2 regions of the Endozoicomonas montiporae CL-33 genome follow, and region 1 is predicted to be linked to the other one. Evidence: predicted binding sites of a transcription regulator. Region 1 holds the regulator's gene; the other holds the start of a gene.
What was found. Region 1 encodes sigma-54, which starts transcription at its own class of promoters, with help from an activator protein. Its sites were predicted from a motif close to TGGCACNNNNNTTGCTNT; they were not measured.
Positions count from the first base shown of each region.

Region 2: a site for sigma-54 is predicted at 5,774-5,791, ahead of nirB (nitrite reductase large subunit NirB). Genes of this name have one in related genera too.

Region 1 is NZ_CP013251.1:4,565,710-4,573,218, reverse strand. It holds gene ptsN (PTS IIA-like nitrogen regulatory protein PtsN) at 122-574, opposite strand; gene hpf (ribosome hibernation-promoting factor, HPF/YfiA family) at 671-976, opposite strand; gene EZMO1_RS20970 (RNA polymerase factor sigma-54) at 1,170-2,651, opposite strand; gene lptB (LPS export ABC transporter ATP-binding protein) at 2,975-3,700, opposite strand; gene lptA (lipopolysaccharide transport periplasmic protein LptA) at 3,705-4,415, opposite strand; gene lptC (LPS export ABC transporter periplasmic protein LptC) at 4,396-4,983, opposite strand; gene EZMO1_RS20945 (KdsC family phosphatase) at 5,050-5,577, opposite strand; gene EZMO1_RS20940 (KpsF/GutQ family sugar-phosphate isomerase) at 5,574-6,551, opposite strand; gene EZMO1_RS20935 (calcium/sodium antiporter) at 6,786-7,509, opposite strand, start outside.
Region 2 is NZ_CP013251.1:1,830,062-1,837,570, reverse strand. It holds gene EZMO1_RS08250 (nitrate reductase) at 1-1,558, opposite strand, end outside; gene EZMO1_RS08245 (NAD(P)/FAD-dependent oxidoreductase) at 1,591-2,820, opposite strand; gene nirD (nitrite reductase small subunit NirD) at 2,822-3,172, opposite strand; gene nirB (nitrite reductase large subunit NirB) at 3,200-5,737, opposite strand; gene putP (sodium/proline symporter PutP) at 5,939-7,465, opposite strand.

The sequences.
Region 1 (7,509 bases):
ATAATAGAGTAACTCAATGAGATTAAAACCTGTTTCTTTATTTCAAGGATAGGTAACCCCCAGTCATTTGCCGAAGGTTATAACTCACCGGGCTTGGTAGCGAGGTACTGCCTGAGATGCTTCAGGCAGGTGCTGTCAGTATTTGGTACAGGCTTTCTGAAGAGTTTGCGGATCGGACCTGACTGATCAGATAATCATCAGTGAATCGCTCGGCCAGAGCTTTTAGAATGTCCAGATGCTCCTGAGTACTTTCTTCAGGGACAATCAGTGCAAAGATAAGATCAACGGGTTCGCGATCCACGGCGTCAAAATCGACGGGTTCCGAGAGGCGAATGAAAAGACCAGTCGGCTCAGGACAGGCTTTGGATCGACAGTGTGGCAGTGCAATGCCATTGCCGAGCCCGGTGGTGCCCAGCCGTTCTCTGTTGATGAGGTTGTTGAACAGGTCCTTGGCATTGATAGCGGGAACATGTTCACTGATCTGTTCCGCAATGATTTCCAGGATTTTCTTTTTGCTGATCCCTTGCACACCATGAAGCGTGCGCTCGGGGGTTAGAATGTTTTGAATAATCATACAACGATTGGGAGACTCACAGAGTGCGAGTACGTAAAAAGAGCCTTCTGCTGACAGAGGCCGACTGAAAGCCTGAGCTTTCAGTCGGTGCTGGATTCAGCCTCGGGCTCCCTGCATACGATCGAGCGTCTTTTCCTTGTGTTTTACCAGCTGTCGGTCGACTTTGTCTGACAAATCGTCAATAGCCGCGTACATGTCATCGGATTCAGCGGTCGCATTGATGTCAGCTCCACGTATGTGCAGGACGGCTTCGGCCTTATGCAGTAGTTTTTCTACGCTCAGGGTGACCTGTACATTGGTGATATTATCGAAGTGAGCTGCCAGGCGGTCGAGTTTTTTAGTGACGTAGTCTTTCAGAGCTTGAGTCACCTCTACATGATGTCCACTGATGTTGACTTGCATGTAACGCTCTCCTGCTGATCCCGTTTGGAGACAGTGGCCAGTTCCCGGGATTCTCGAACTGGTCTGTTTAGATTCTATCACCGTTCACGACATTGTTGCTGCTCTGAAGCAAAAAAATACAGGATTTTTGCCTTAAGCTCAGAGGCTTGAGGGTTTGCGTCCTGATAAAACGGTGAGAAATATCTGGCATTGTTTACACTAGGCACTTGCGTTCATTTGAAGGCGGGATGTGCATGGATTCCCGATACTTGGCAATGGTTCGTCGTGCAACCTTTATGCCCTGTTCCCCGAGAAGACCGGCAATTTTGTTATCGCTGAGCGGCTTCCCCGGATTTTCATCCTGAACCAGTTTTTTGATCAGTGCCCTGATGGCTGTTGAGGAACACTCTCCGCCGCTGTCGGTGCTGACATGGCTGGAGAAGAAATACTTCAGTTCATAAACACCGCGAGGGGTATGCATGTACTTCTGGGTTGTTACCCTGGATATGGTGGATTCATGCATCTCCACTGCTTCCGCAATATCGGCCAGAACCAGAGGTTTCATGGCCTCGTCGCCCTGTTCCAGAAAGTCTTGCTGAAAATTGACGATTTTGGTCGCTACTTTGAGCAGCGTGTCGTTGCGGCTTTGCAGGTTTTTCAGAAACCAGCGCGCTTCCTGCAGCTGGTTCTTCATGAACTGGTTGTCCCGGCTGCTGTTGGCCCGCTGAACCAGTGACGCATAACTGTTGTTGATGCGCAGACGTGGCAGTGACTCTGAATTCAGCTCAACGACCCAGCGCTCTTTGACTTTGCGAACGGAAATATCCGGAGTGATGTATTCCGGTTCGCTCTGGTCTACTTCGGAGCCCGGCTTGGGGTTGAGGCTCTGAATCAGGCTGAGGGCTTCCTTGAGCTGGTGCTCCTTCATCCGCGTGCGACGCATTATCTGGCTGTAATCCCGACTGCCAAGGGCTTCCAGATAGTGGTCAATAAGCTTTTGGGCTTCGTGAATAAAGGGTGTTTGGGAAGGCAGTTGTGCCAGTTGAACGGACAGACACTCTTTCAGGTTTTCACTACCGCAACCAACGGGATCAAATTGCTGAATGCGTCGCTGCATGACTTTGAGTTCATCAAAATCAAGCTCAGCTAATGCCGGATTTAAAGTCAGGCTCTGGAAAATATCTTCCAGCGAGTTTGTGAGATAGCCATCGGGGTTGATCGCTTCGATCAGTGTTTCTCCCAGCAGGCGGTCGGTATCAGTGGTGGGTGTCAGGTTTAGCTGCCATTGCAGGTATTCCTGCAGAGATTCGGTGGTGCGCGAGCGGGTCAGCGGGTCAAATTCATCATCACTGCTGGCCGGCATGCTGGAGTAGACTTCTTCCCAACCGGAATCTACGGGCAAATCGTTCGGAATGCTTTCGGACCATTCCGGCTCCTGAGACTCGGAAGGGGATGGTGGCTCCTGGGCGTTAAGGTCAACCAGCTGTTCACCTTCGTTGGCGTTGCTGGCTTCCTGGTCACGGCGTTCCTGATCCAGAATGGCCTCTTCGCTTTCCAGCATCGGGTTGGATTCCAGTACTTCCTGGATTTCCTGTTGCAGATCCAGAGTTGAAAGCTGTAACAGGCGAATGGCTTGCTGCAGTTGCGGTGTCATCGTCAACTGCTGACCCATTTTAAGCTGTAGAGAGGGCTTCATAGGGCAACCGTGTACCTTTACTTTAAAAAAACACCGCTGATGCATGATGAACCACTTTCATGGCGACTTCTCATAGCTAAGATAGGGCGGTATTCTCAGCTTATGGCTGTTTACTTCAAACGTTGAGCATTTTTTATGCCGGGTGGAAAGGGGTTTGCCCGACAGGCTCCCAAGGATAAGCTCCACCGACTGACTTATGCACATTGTCGTTTTGAGTTGCGTTCCGTGTCACCGGATTATAATCACAGAATATCAGGTGTGAAAAGCAAAAACGGCAAGTCTCAGGCGGGGGAAGAGGTGGCCTCTTCCCAAAATGTGACTGGTTACAAACTAAACTGGTGACCCAGATAGACGTCACGAACCTTCTGGTTGCTTAAAACGGTCTGGCTGTCGCCCTCAGCGATAATACCGCCTTCGCTGACGATGTAGGCTTTTTCACAAATATCCAGTGTTTCGCGAACATTATGGTCTGTAATCAGTACACCAATGCCCCGGCTCTGCAGCTGCCTGACGATGGCTTTTATGTCTCCGACCGATATCGGGTCAACACCGGCAAAGGGCTCGTCCAGCAACACAAAATCAGGGTCTGTTGCCAGAGCGCGGGCAATTTCTACCCTTCGACGTTCTCCACCGGAAAGGCTCATGCCAGCACTGTCGCGAATATGACCAATGTTGAACTCGTCCAGCAGCGACTCCATTTTGTCGATGCGCTGCTGTTTGTTCAGATCTTTACGGGTCTGCAGGATGGCGAGAATATTATCGGTCACAGACAGTTTGCGGAATATGGAGGCTTCCTGTGGCAGATACCCCACACCGGCTCTTGCCCGGCCATGCATCGGCAGATAAGTCAGATCATCGTCGTTGATGCTGACTTTGCCACCGTCGGCTTTCACCAGTCCGACAATCATGTAGAAGCAGGTTGTTTTGCCTGCACCGTTAGGACCCAGCAGGCCGACGATCTGACCGCTGTTAACTTCCAGAGAGACATCTCTGACAACCTGTCGGCCTTTGTAACTTTTACTGAGGTGCCCAGCCTTTAGCGTAACCATCAGGTTATTTCTTTTCCTGTTGCTCGGATCGGGGCTGAATGACCATTTGTACCCGCCCTTCACCCTTCTTGTTTTCCAGACCTTTGGCATTCACTTTTTGCTGCTTCAGGTCATAGTCGATGCGTTCACCTTTGAACGAATCGCCTTTCTGGACCAGTTGTGCCTGTCGGATCAGGTGGATCTGTTCATCCAGAACCTTGTAGTTGATCGTGTGTCCCCAGGCTTGCAGTGTGCCTTGGGCGTCAGGTTGCTCTTCTTCGTAGTAAGCGCGCTTTTTAAAACCTTCGGCGACTATTTTTTGCACTTCCTGATTCTCGGTGTAAACCGTTACCACATCGCCAGTGATGCGGGTACTGCCCTGAGTCATGACGACATCGCCACGGTAGATCGATACGCCTTTTTTGTTATCAATGTCTGCAGTATCGGATTCAATTTCGATGGGCATTTCCCTGTCGGATGGCAGTGCCATTGCCATGGCAGGAAGTAGCAGAAGAATGCCCAGAATTGAACGCGTGGTTCTTTTTACACTCTGCTTAAGCGGATGTTGTTGCTTAAGTCTTTTATAACGCTCAAGGCTGTTATCAAGCTCAGGGCTGTTATTAAGCTCAGGGCTGTTATTAAGCTCAGGGCTGTTATTAAGCTCAGGGCTGTTATTAAGCTCAGGGCTGTTATTAAGCTCAGGGCTGTTATTAAGCTCAGGGCTGCTTAGGCTCATGGAATCCTCGTACCCTTGATTTAAGTTTAACCAGACTGTCCTTGTAGAATGCTTCCATACCGATGGCTCTTGTACGACCTGTGTCGTTAGTGATCAGAACCGGACGGTCTGTTACAGCAAGACTTTGCCCAGAGTATATGGTGATAAAATCGGTGTCCATACGTACCTGGCTGCCATTACTACTGTCGGTCTGAATCATGACCACTTCATCCCAGAGTTCAATATCCTGATCTCCCGGCAGCAGCTTGCCGTTCAGAGCATCGGCGACCATTGGCTTTTGTGGATTGCTGTAACTGCGCAGATGGGGAGTCTTGAGCAGGGTGGTGTCATTGTGCGGGTAGTGAGTGATGGCCCGGGAAGTCAGTTCATACTCCAGAGTTCCCGAATCATTGAACTGGGTGATGGTGGCATCAACCAGATAGTAGTCGGCATTTTCCTGTATTTCAGGCTGGCGTTTCTGCCCGGTAACGTGCAAACCGCCGTCGTACGACCAGTAGCCAATGCCAACCATGGTCATCAGCACACAGGCAACTAACAGATAGCTTTTGTAAGAGCTATTTTTGGGCATCCGATGGGGGGTTCCTGTTTCTTAAGAAGCCAGTGACAGAATACCGGCTTCTGATTGCATTAATATTTAAAGATATTCTGCCAGCATGGGTTCCAGTTTACCCTGGGCTTCAAGGATAAAGTCGCAGAACTCTCTTGCCGCACCCAGACCTCCATGGTTATCGGTCACAGCCTGCGCATGTTGACGAACAAACGGATGCGCATTGATGACGGCGCAGCCAAAACCCACCCGACGGATCACCGGGAGGTCTGGCAGGTCGTCGCCCAGGTAAGCAATTTCGTCCATGCTGAAACGTTCGGTTTCCAGCAACTCATTCAGAGCGTTGATTTTGTCTTCACGACCCTGATACAGAAAATCAACACCCAGATCGCTGGCGCGTTTTTCTACAAACGTCGATCGTCGTCCGGTAATGATGGCGGTTTTGATGCCTGCCTGCTGCAGCATTTTCAGGCCATGACCGTCCAGCGTATGGAAGCACTTCAGAGCTTCTCCCTGTTCACCAAAAAACAGCTTGCCGTCGGTCAGTACGCCATCAACATCAAACACTGCCAGACGTACTTTGGCAGCAAAAGGCTTCAGGGATGAATCGATCATACAACACCCGCTTTCAGTAAATCGTGCATATTGATAGCGCCAACAGGCTGGTCGTCGGCATCGACACAGATCAGGGCGTTGATCTTGCGATCGTCCATAATCTTCAGGGCTTCGGCAGCGAGAATATCGGGAGAAATGGTTTTACAGTGACTGGTCATGACGTCATCAATATCGGTTTTGCGCAGGTTGACGCCTTTGTCCAGAGCGCGACGGAGGTCACCATCGGTGAAGATTCCTACTACTTTACGCTCCTTGTCCACGATGGAGGTCATACCCAGCCCCTTGTGGGTCATTTCCAGAAGAGCTTCACTGATTTTGGTGCCTTGTGTGACTTCCGGAATGCGTCTGCCACTGTGCATGACGTCTTTCACTTTCAGCAGTAGGCGTTTGCCCAGAGAGCCGCCGGGATGCGAGAAGGCAAAGTCTTCAGCAGTAAAGCCACGTGCTTCAAGCAGAGCAATTGCCAGAGCATCGCCCATTACCAGAGCGGTTGTGGTGCTGGAGGTTGGAGCCAGGTCCAGAGGGCAGGCTTCTTTATCAACACCGGTATTAACATGGGCATTGGCAGCCCGGGCCAGAGAGGATTCCGGATTGCCGGTCATGCTGACCAGTGGTGTCCCCATTCGCTTCAGCAGAGGTAGTAAGGTCACCACTTCGCTGGTTTCACCGGAGTTGGACAGAGCCAGAACTGCATCTTCAGCGGTGATCATGCCCATGTCGCCGTGGCTGGCTTCTCCGGGATGCACAAAGAAAGAGGGGGTGCCGGTACTGGCCAGTGTCGCGGCAATTTTGCGGGCAATGTGACCGGATTTACCCATACCCACCACAATAATGCGACCGCTGCAGGCCAGCATAACCTGACAGGCCCGGGCAAAATCGCTGTCTACCCGGTCCAGAAGTTTCTGAACGGCCTCCAGTTCCATGGATATGGTGCGTCTTCCAATGGCAATGAACTGCTCGTCATTGTTGGTCATAGTGAATAACTGTCTTAATAAATGGGTGACAAATACCCTATTGTAAAACGGTTATGTCTCAAGAGATAGAGCACTGTCATCTACCTCCGAATGGACACGGGCACCCGCTTTTTAAAGTCACACCATTGAAGTGATAGCTGCATTAGAGCTGATTTGGAAACACTAGTTCCATAAATAGTTCCATAAAATAGTTCCATAAAATAGTTCCATAAAATAGTTCCATGAATAGCTCGGTTAATTGTTCAGAAACAGCCACCCAGTGTAGGCAACGTAGAAGCTGATCAGGATGAATCCGATTATCCGACCCAGGTATTTGGGCTGTTTGCCGAACAGGCAGCTAGCGGCGAGGAAAAGAGTCAGCCCCATCATAACCGGGAAATCCTGCCAGACAACCTGAGGGTTGATGGTGCCGGATGCTAACAGCCCCGGCATAGGCAGAACCGCAAGAAGATTGAAGACATTAGAGCCAACAACGTTGCCAAGCGCTATATCGTGATGCCCTTTAATGGCACTGGCAACCGAGGCTGCCAGCTCTGGCAGGCTGGTGCCAATGGCGACAATGGTGAGACCGATAAGCAGTTCACTGACCCCGAACAGGCGTGCCAGCTCCGTGGCACCCCAGACCAGAATCTGGGAGCTGCCCAGAAGAAACAGAAGCCCTGAAACCAGGTAAAACCAGGCTTTGCCTGCGGACAGTTGGGGGGCACTCTCTTCTTCCCCTTCTAAAAGAGGCTCGTCAGGGTGTTGTTTCTGCCAGCGAAACATCAGATAAAGCGTTAAAAACAGTGTTCCCAGAAGAGCCAGGCTATCCAGCTGAGTCAGGAAACCATTGGCAATGCAGATGCCAGCCAGGAGAGAGATGCCAACCAGTAGCGGAATTTCCCGTCTCGCCAAAGACTTTTTAACAGGCAAAGGGGCAATTAATGCTGTAACGCCTAGAACCAGACCGATATTAGCG
Region 2 (7,509 bases), 2.7 Mb from region 1:
GTCGTTTACCTGAATCGCTGTTTTCAAAACCGGACAACGCAGCATGTTCACAAAAAATCTGACTTGCCTGCTGATAATTAAATGCCTCTGAAAAACCTAGACAGGTCGCCACCTGACTGACAATCCACCAGTCCGGCCTGGCATCACCCGACAAGGGAAACAGGGCTTTCTGTCTGGAAATTCGTCGTTCCGAGTTGGTCACGGTACCGTCCTTTTCACTCCAGCCCGCTGCGGGCAAAAGGATGTCGGCATAAGCCGATGTGTCGGTTGTTTTAATGCAGTCAGAAACAACCACTGTCGGACATTTAGCCAGTGCTGCCCGACACTGGTCGGCATCGGGCATACTGACCAATGGGTTGGTTCCCATGATCCAGATGAATTTGATTTTGCCTTTTTCGACAGCCTGAAACATATCGACTGCCGTTTTACCCGGCTTATCAGCCATAGCGGGGGCTTGCCAGAAACGGCGAACACGGTCGATATCCGCTGGATCGGAGAAATCCATATGAGCTGCCAGCTGACTGGCCAGACCACCTACCTCTCGCCCACCCATCGCATTGGGCTGACCTGTCAACGACAGTGGTCCACTGCCCGGTTTACCAATGCGTCCCGTTAACAGATGGCAGTTGATAATGGCATTGACTTTATCGGTTCCTGCAACAGACTGATTAACGCCCTGAGACCAGGCCGTTACCGTTTTATCCAGACTGGCAAACCACCGATAAAAGGCTTCCACACTCTGGCAGTCAAGGTCACAAATCTCCGCTACCTTCTGTATTGAGCCAGCGCTTTCCTCAGCCGCTTTCAACGCACCTTGTAACCCTGTCGTATGCTGTTCGACATAGTGGCCGTCTACCACACCCCTCTCTGATAAATGCATTAACAGACCAGCAAACAGCGCAACATCGGTTCCGGGTCTGAGGGGTAAGTGGAGATCAGCAATATCGCAGGTATCCGTTTTTCTCGGATCAATCACGACAACCTTCATTTCCGGTCTTTGCTGCTTTGCGGCCCGAATACGCTGAAACAGCACCGGATGACACCAGGCCGTATTGGAACCCACCAGCACCAACAAATCACACTGTTCCAAATCTTCGTAACAGTTAGGCAACGTGTCCGAACCAAATGCACGCTTATGTCCGGCTACCGTCGAGGCCATGCACAGGCGGGAGTTCGTATCGATATTGGCACTGCCAATGAACCCTTTCATCAGCTTGTTAGCCACATAATAATCTTCTGTCATTAGTTGACCTGAGCCGTATAAAGCAACAGCATCAGGACCATACTGTGCAACAGTATCGCGCAAACGACTGGCAACACTCTCCAGGGCGCGATCCCAATGAACCACTTCACCATCAACCTCTGGCGTTAATAAACGGTTTTCCAGTGAAACCGTTTCTCCCAACGCACTTCCTTTTGAGCACAGTCGGCCAAAGTTGGCGGGATGGTCTTCATTTCCCTGAATATTAACGAGATGAAGTGTCTGGTCACTGACTTCTGCTTTGATGCCACAACCTACCCCGCAGTAGGCACAGGTTGTATGTACTGTCTTAGCCATTAAGATGTTCTGTTTGTATTCCTGGTTATTGCTTAAGCGGCAGGCAGGAAGTGTTGTCCAAAAATCAGCTGCTGCCTGAATGAAGAAATATCGTCAGACTGAAGCATCAGGTTCTGGTACCACTGGCCACCGCTGACATCTCCATACAGCAGCACGCCTTTTATGCGATTATTATGAATGACGATTTTCCGGTAAACGCCGTATTGTCGGGCATCCACCAGCAATTCCTCATCGCCTTCACCGGCAATGAATTCGCCACAGGAAAAGAGATCAATACCATCAACTTTTAAACGAGTGGGAATCGGAACCGGCACAAACCCTTTCGAGCCCCTGCCCAATAGCTGTTCACTCACCACCTGAGCCTGTTCATAGACCGGAGCTACCAACCCAAACAGAGAGTCCCGCAGCTGAACGCACTCACCAAAAGCAAAAATATCCGGGTCTGAAGTTTGCATGTTCTCATTGACCATGACACCCCTGTCACACTCCAGACCGGCTGACTGCATAAGGCTGCCCTCAGGCCGCACACCTGCTGCAACAACAACCAGAGAAGCGTCCAAATACTCCTGTTGACTCTGGTCGTTTATAATTTCTACCTGCTGCACCCATCCCTTTTGATTACCCAGGTACTGTTGCAAACGGGCACCACAGCGAAATGCAATTCCCCGGGTTTCCAGTTCAGACCGAAGCATTTCACCGGCAGTACCATCCAGCTGTCGCCCAAGCAGTGTTGGATTAGTGTCCACTACAGTCACACTCATACCACGCTTTACCAGTCCGCTGGCACATTCCAGCCCCAACAGCCCGCCCCCTATAACGACTGCTTTTGCATTCTCCTTCCGGGCAGACTCCAGCATTAAATCAACATCACCTGATTGACGAAAAAACATCACTCCCTGCAAATTTGCACCACCAACCGGAATGGAGACGGGTCGGGAACCTGTTGCCAGAATGAGTTTGTCATAAGGGTAAAATTCCCCATCAACGGTTTTAACCTGTTTCAGAGTTCTGTCGATGCCAGTGACTTTGTGACACTTATTCGATAGCAGCCGAATACCGTGCTCCTGATACCAATGTCTGGCTTTTAGCTCAATCGATTCCCTGTCGATACTGCCCGCCAGTAATTTAGACAACAGAATACGGTTATAGCCGGGGCTGGACTCCTCAGACAGCACAACAATATCGTGCTGGTGATGACCCTCTGCCAGATGTTCCAGCATCCGGACAGACCCCATACCATTGCCAACAACAACCAACTTCATATCAGGCTACCTGATCGATATTGGAGGCAGGTAACATCACCATTACGCAGTCATCCACCACCTCGACAGGATAAGAGGTCAGACAAACGCTTTCATCTTCCAGACAGATGCCGGTTTCCAGATCAAAGTGCTGTTTATAAACAGGCGACGCCACCACAATATGCCCCTGTAAGTCACCGGTAATACCCCGGGATATCACATTACTGCCACTAAAGGGATCATGGTTACTGACCCCGAAAATGCGCTCATTCACCCGAAACAGGGCCACCTGACAGCCGCCTACCAGTGCACACACACCCATTCCGTCTTTAATGTCATGAACTGAACAGACCGTTTTCCAGGAATGACTCATGGTTATCTCCTTATGTTTAAACGCCAGTCAGCCAACTTGCTTCAGCTGTATTTTTTCAACCTCTGTCGCAGGCCGAATCTGTTCCCGTTCCCTGACAAAGATGACATTGCTGTCAGACTGATCACTGTTGACAAAATGGCTGAAGCGCTTGAGTTTTTCAGGATTATCCAGCGTCGTCTTCCATTCACACTGATAAGTCTCAATCAGGTGTGCCATCTCATTTTCCAATTCCTGCGCAATGCCCAGACTGTCATCAATAATGACCTCCCTGAGATAATCCAGACCGCCTTCAAGGTTATCCAGCCACACCGAGGTTCTCTGTAATCGTTCAGCGGTTCGGATATAAAACATCAGGAATCGATCGATGTACTGTATCAGGGTATGGTCGTCCAGACCGGTAGCGAACAAGTCGGCATGCCTGGGCTTCATACCACCATTGCCGCCCACATAAAGATTCCAGCCCTGCTCTGTTGCAATCACCCCGACGTCTTTACTCTGGGCTTCGGCACACTCACGGGTGCAACCGGACACAGCCATTTTCATTTTATGGGGAGAGCGAACACCTCGATAACGGTTTTCAACATGAATCGCCATACCAACACTGTCCTGCACACCATAACGGCACCAGGTGCTGCCGACACAGGACTTCACCGTTCGCAGGGACTTGCCATAAGCATGACCTGTTTCAAATCCGGCATCGACCAGACGCTTCCAGATAGCAGGCAGCTGATGCACCTGAGCACCGAACAGGTCTATGCGTTGTCCGCCCGTTATCTTGGTATACAGATTAAAGTCACGACCAACCTCACCAATCACCAACAGTTTTTCCGGTGTTATCTCGCCACCGGGAATTCTGGGGACAACAGAATACGTGCCATCTTTTTGCATATTGCCGAGGAAATAGTCGTTGGTATCCTGTAGCGGTGCATGCTCGTCGTGAAGAATATAATCGTTCCAGCAGGAAGCCAGAATCGATCCTACAGTGGGCTTACAGATATCACAGCCAAGCCCTGAGCCGTGTTTTTCAATCACTTCTGCAAAGGTTTTTAACTGCCCCACCCGAACCAGATGGTAGAGTTCCTGCCGGGAATAGGGAAAATGCTCACACAGGTCTTTCTTTACTTCGATGCCTAGTTGCAGCAACTCATGATCAAGCACCTGTTTCACCAACTGCGCACACCCTCCACAGCCAGTACCCGCTGACGTTTCCGCTTTTAGCGCAGACAGACCCTGACAACCCGCTGCCACTGCCCCTACCAGATCGCCTTTACTGACATTAAAACAGGAACAGATCTGCGCCGTATCTGGCAACGCTGCTACCCCGACACCGGCTGATGACTGGCCGTCAACCGGTGGAAGAATAAGTTCTGCCGGATTCGCCGGAGGACGAATGTCGTTTAACACCATTTGCAGAAGCGTACCGTACTCTTCTGCATCGCCAACCAGTACAGCGCCCAGCACCTTCTTCTTATTACCTGAAACCACCAGCTTTTTATAAACTTCTTTTTCTTCATCAATAAACTGATAACTCAGTGCACCCTGAGTTCGGGCATGAGCATCACCAATACTGGCAACATCAACCCCCATCAACTTCAGTTTGGTGCTCATATCAGCCCCTTTAAACAGAGACTCACCGGTATTCAACAGCTGATCTACCACCACCTGCCCCATCTGATAGCCCGGTGCAACCAAACCAAAAATGCGATTTTCCCAGAGTGCACACTCACCAATGGCGAAAATAGTCTGATCGGATGTACGGCATTCGTTGTCAATAACAATGCCTCCCCTTTCACCCAAAGCAAGATCACACTGACGGGCCAGCTCATCTCTCGGCCGAATACCCGCAGAAAACAGAATCATATCGGTTTCAAGGGATTCACCATCGGCAAACTGCATCTGATGGACTGACTGTTCACCCGCAGTAATCTGCTGAGTGTTTTTACCGGTGTGGACAGTCACTCCCAGAGTTTCAATCTTGTGCTGAAGCATGGCCCCACCACCTTCATCAACCTGAACCGCCATCAGTCTGGGAGCAAATTCAACAACGTGTGTATCAAGACCAAGGTCTTTTAATGCTTTGGCAGCTTCCAGTCCCAGCAGGCCACCTCCTACCACGACACCGGTTTTGCAGGAAGCTGCCGCCGACTGGATCGCTTCAAGATCTTCAATGGTTCGATAAACAAAGCAGTTAGGCCGGTCATTGCCGGTGACAGGGGGCACAAAAGGATAAGAACCCGTTGCCAGAACCAGATGATCATAGGACTGTTCGAGACCACCACTGGTAATCACCTTGCCAGCCGTTCGATCAATCACTTCAACCCGGTCATTCAAAACCAGTGTCAGTCCGGGTTGTTGATAGAACCCTTCCGGCACCACAGACAACTCTTCAGCTGACCGACCGGAAAAGTACTCGGATAAATGTACCCTGTCGTAAGCTGGCCTGGGCTCTTCACCAAACACCAGCACGTCAAACTGGTTCAGGCCACCGGCTTCAACCAGTTGTTCGAGAAAGCGATGACCGACCATACCATTGCCGACAACCACCAGCGTTTTCTTAATACCCATTACCCAGGTTTCCCACATCTTTTTGTTTACAGTAAACAAGCAAGGCCTGTGCCAATTTTTTTCGAGAAGCTTTAAAAGGGTTTTAAATAAGAAAGGTGAAGGAAGAAGATGCTGTGCATCGGAAGCGATGCACAAAAAAAGGGCAGACTGACGCTGAAAGGCACTAAATTATTACCTGCCGGTCAGCCTCCCTGCCGTCTTTCAAGACACGGAAGGTTCTTCATCATCATAATGTGAAAGTTGTTCAACCCTGCCACTGACTTTATCAAACAGCTTTTCCATGGTGTCTGAAGGTTTTCTGCCTAGATAGCTGAACACCAGCACAGCGAGGGTGGCAGCAATGACGCCCGGAATGATTTCATACAGGTCGTACCAGCCGCCCTGCTGCTGTTTCCACCAGACAACGGTCAGTCCTCCGGCAACAATACCGGCCATTGCCCCCATGGCATTCATCCGTCGCCAATACAACGAAAGCACCAGAACCGGACCAAAGGCTGCACCAAAGCCCGCCCAGGCATAGGACACCATGCCCAGTACAGAACGTTCAGGATTTAATGCCAGCCAGGTTGCGATGATGGCAATCCCCACAACGGCGATCCGCCCTACCAGCAACACTTCTTCCTGCGGGGCGTGGCGCCGGAAAATATCCTGATAAAAGTCTTCAGCAAATGCTGTTGAGCACACCAGAAGCTGCGAATCAGCCGTACTCATAATCGCCGCCAGAATAGCGGCCAGCAAGATACCGGCAATCACCGGATGGAACAGTGTATTCACCATCAACATAAAAATGGCTTCCGGGTCATCCAGGCGAAGTCCAACCCGATCGGTATACACAGCGCCGGCCAAACCGACCAGCAGAGCACTGAGCATACAAATGCCAGTCCAGCTCACCGCAATTCTGCGAGCCAGAACCAATTGCCCTTCGGACTTGACCGCCTTAAAGCGAGCCATGATATGGGGCTGACCAAAATACCCCAACCCCCAGCCTAACAAAGACAACAACATGATTAATGACAAGGCTTCCCCTTCAACGGTCGTCAACATATTTAACAGCTCGGGATTAATGCGGTGCAATTCCTGAAAAACCGTTTCTGAACCGCCGCTGGCTTCCAGTGCAGCCACCGGCACAACCAGCAAAGCAGCAGACATCAGCAATCCCTGAATCAAATCAGTCCAGCACACAGCCAGAAAACCACCAAACAGTGTGTAGGAAATGACGCTGACCATACCAATCACCACAGCCCAGTGGTAATCAATACCAAAGACCGATTCGAATAACTTGCCACCGGCGACCAGACCCGAGCTGGTATAAAAAAGGAAGAAGATCAAAATAAACATGGCCGAAACGGGCTGTAGAAGCCCTTTTTTATCTTCAAAGCGATTGGCAAGAAATTCAGGCAGGGTTAATGAATCATCAGCAAGGGCACTGTAGGTGCGCAGACGCCTCGACACAATCAGCCAGTTCAACCAGGTGCCTGCCAGCAGACCGGCCGCCAGCCAGAAAGCTTCAAGACCGGCTGCAAAGGCATAACCGGGCAGACCCAGCAATAACCAGCCACTCATATCAGATGCACCGGCACTGAGCGCTGCAGACCAGGGGCCAAGAGACCGTCCACCAAGAAAATAATCGGAAGAACTCAGGGTTCGGCGCCACGCATACAAACCAACTAGCAGCATAAGCCCGAAATAAACCAGAAACGTTAACAGGATGAGAGAATCATCAGTCATAGTCGTTACCATTTTGTGTGATCAGAACGACTGCTTATCTATAA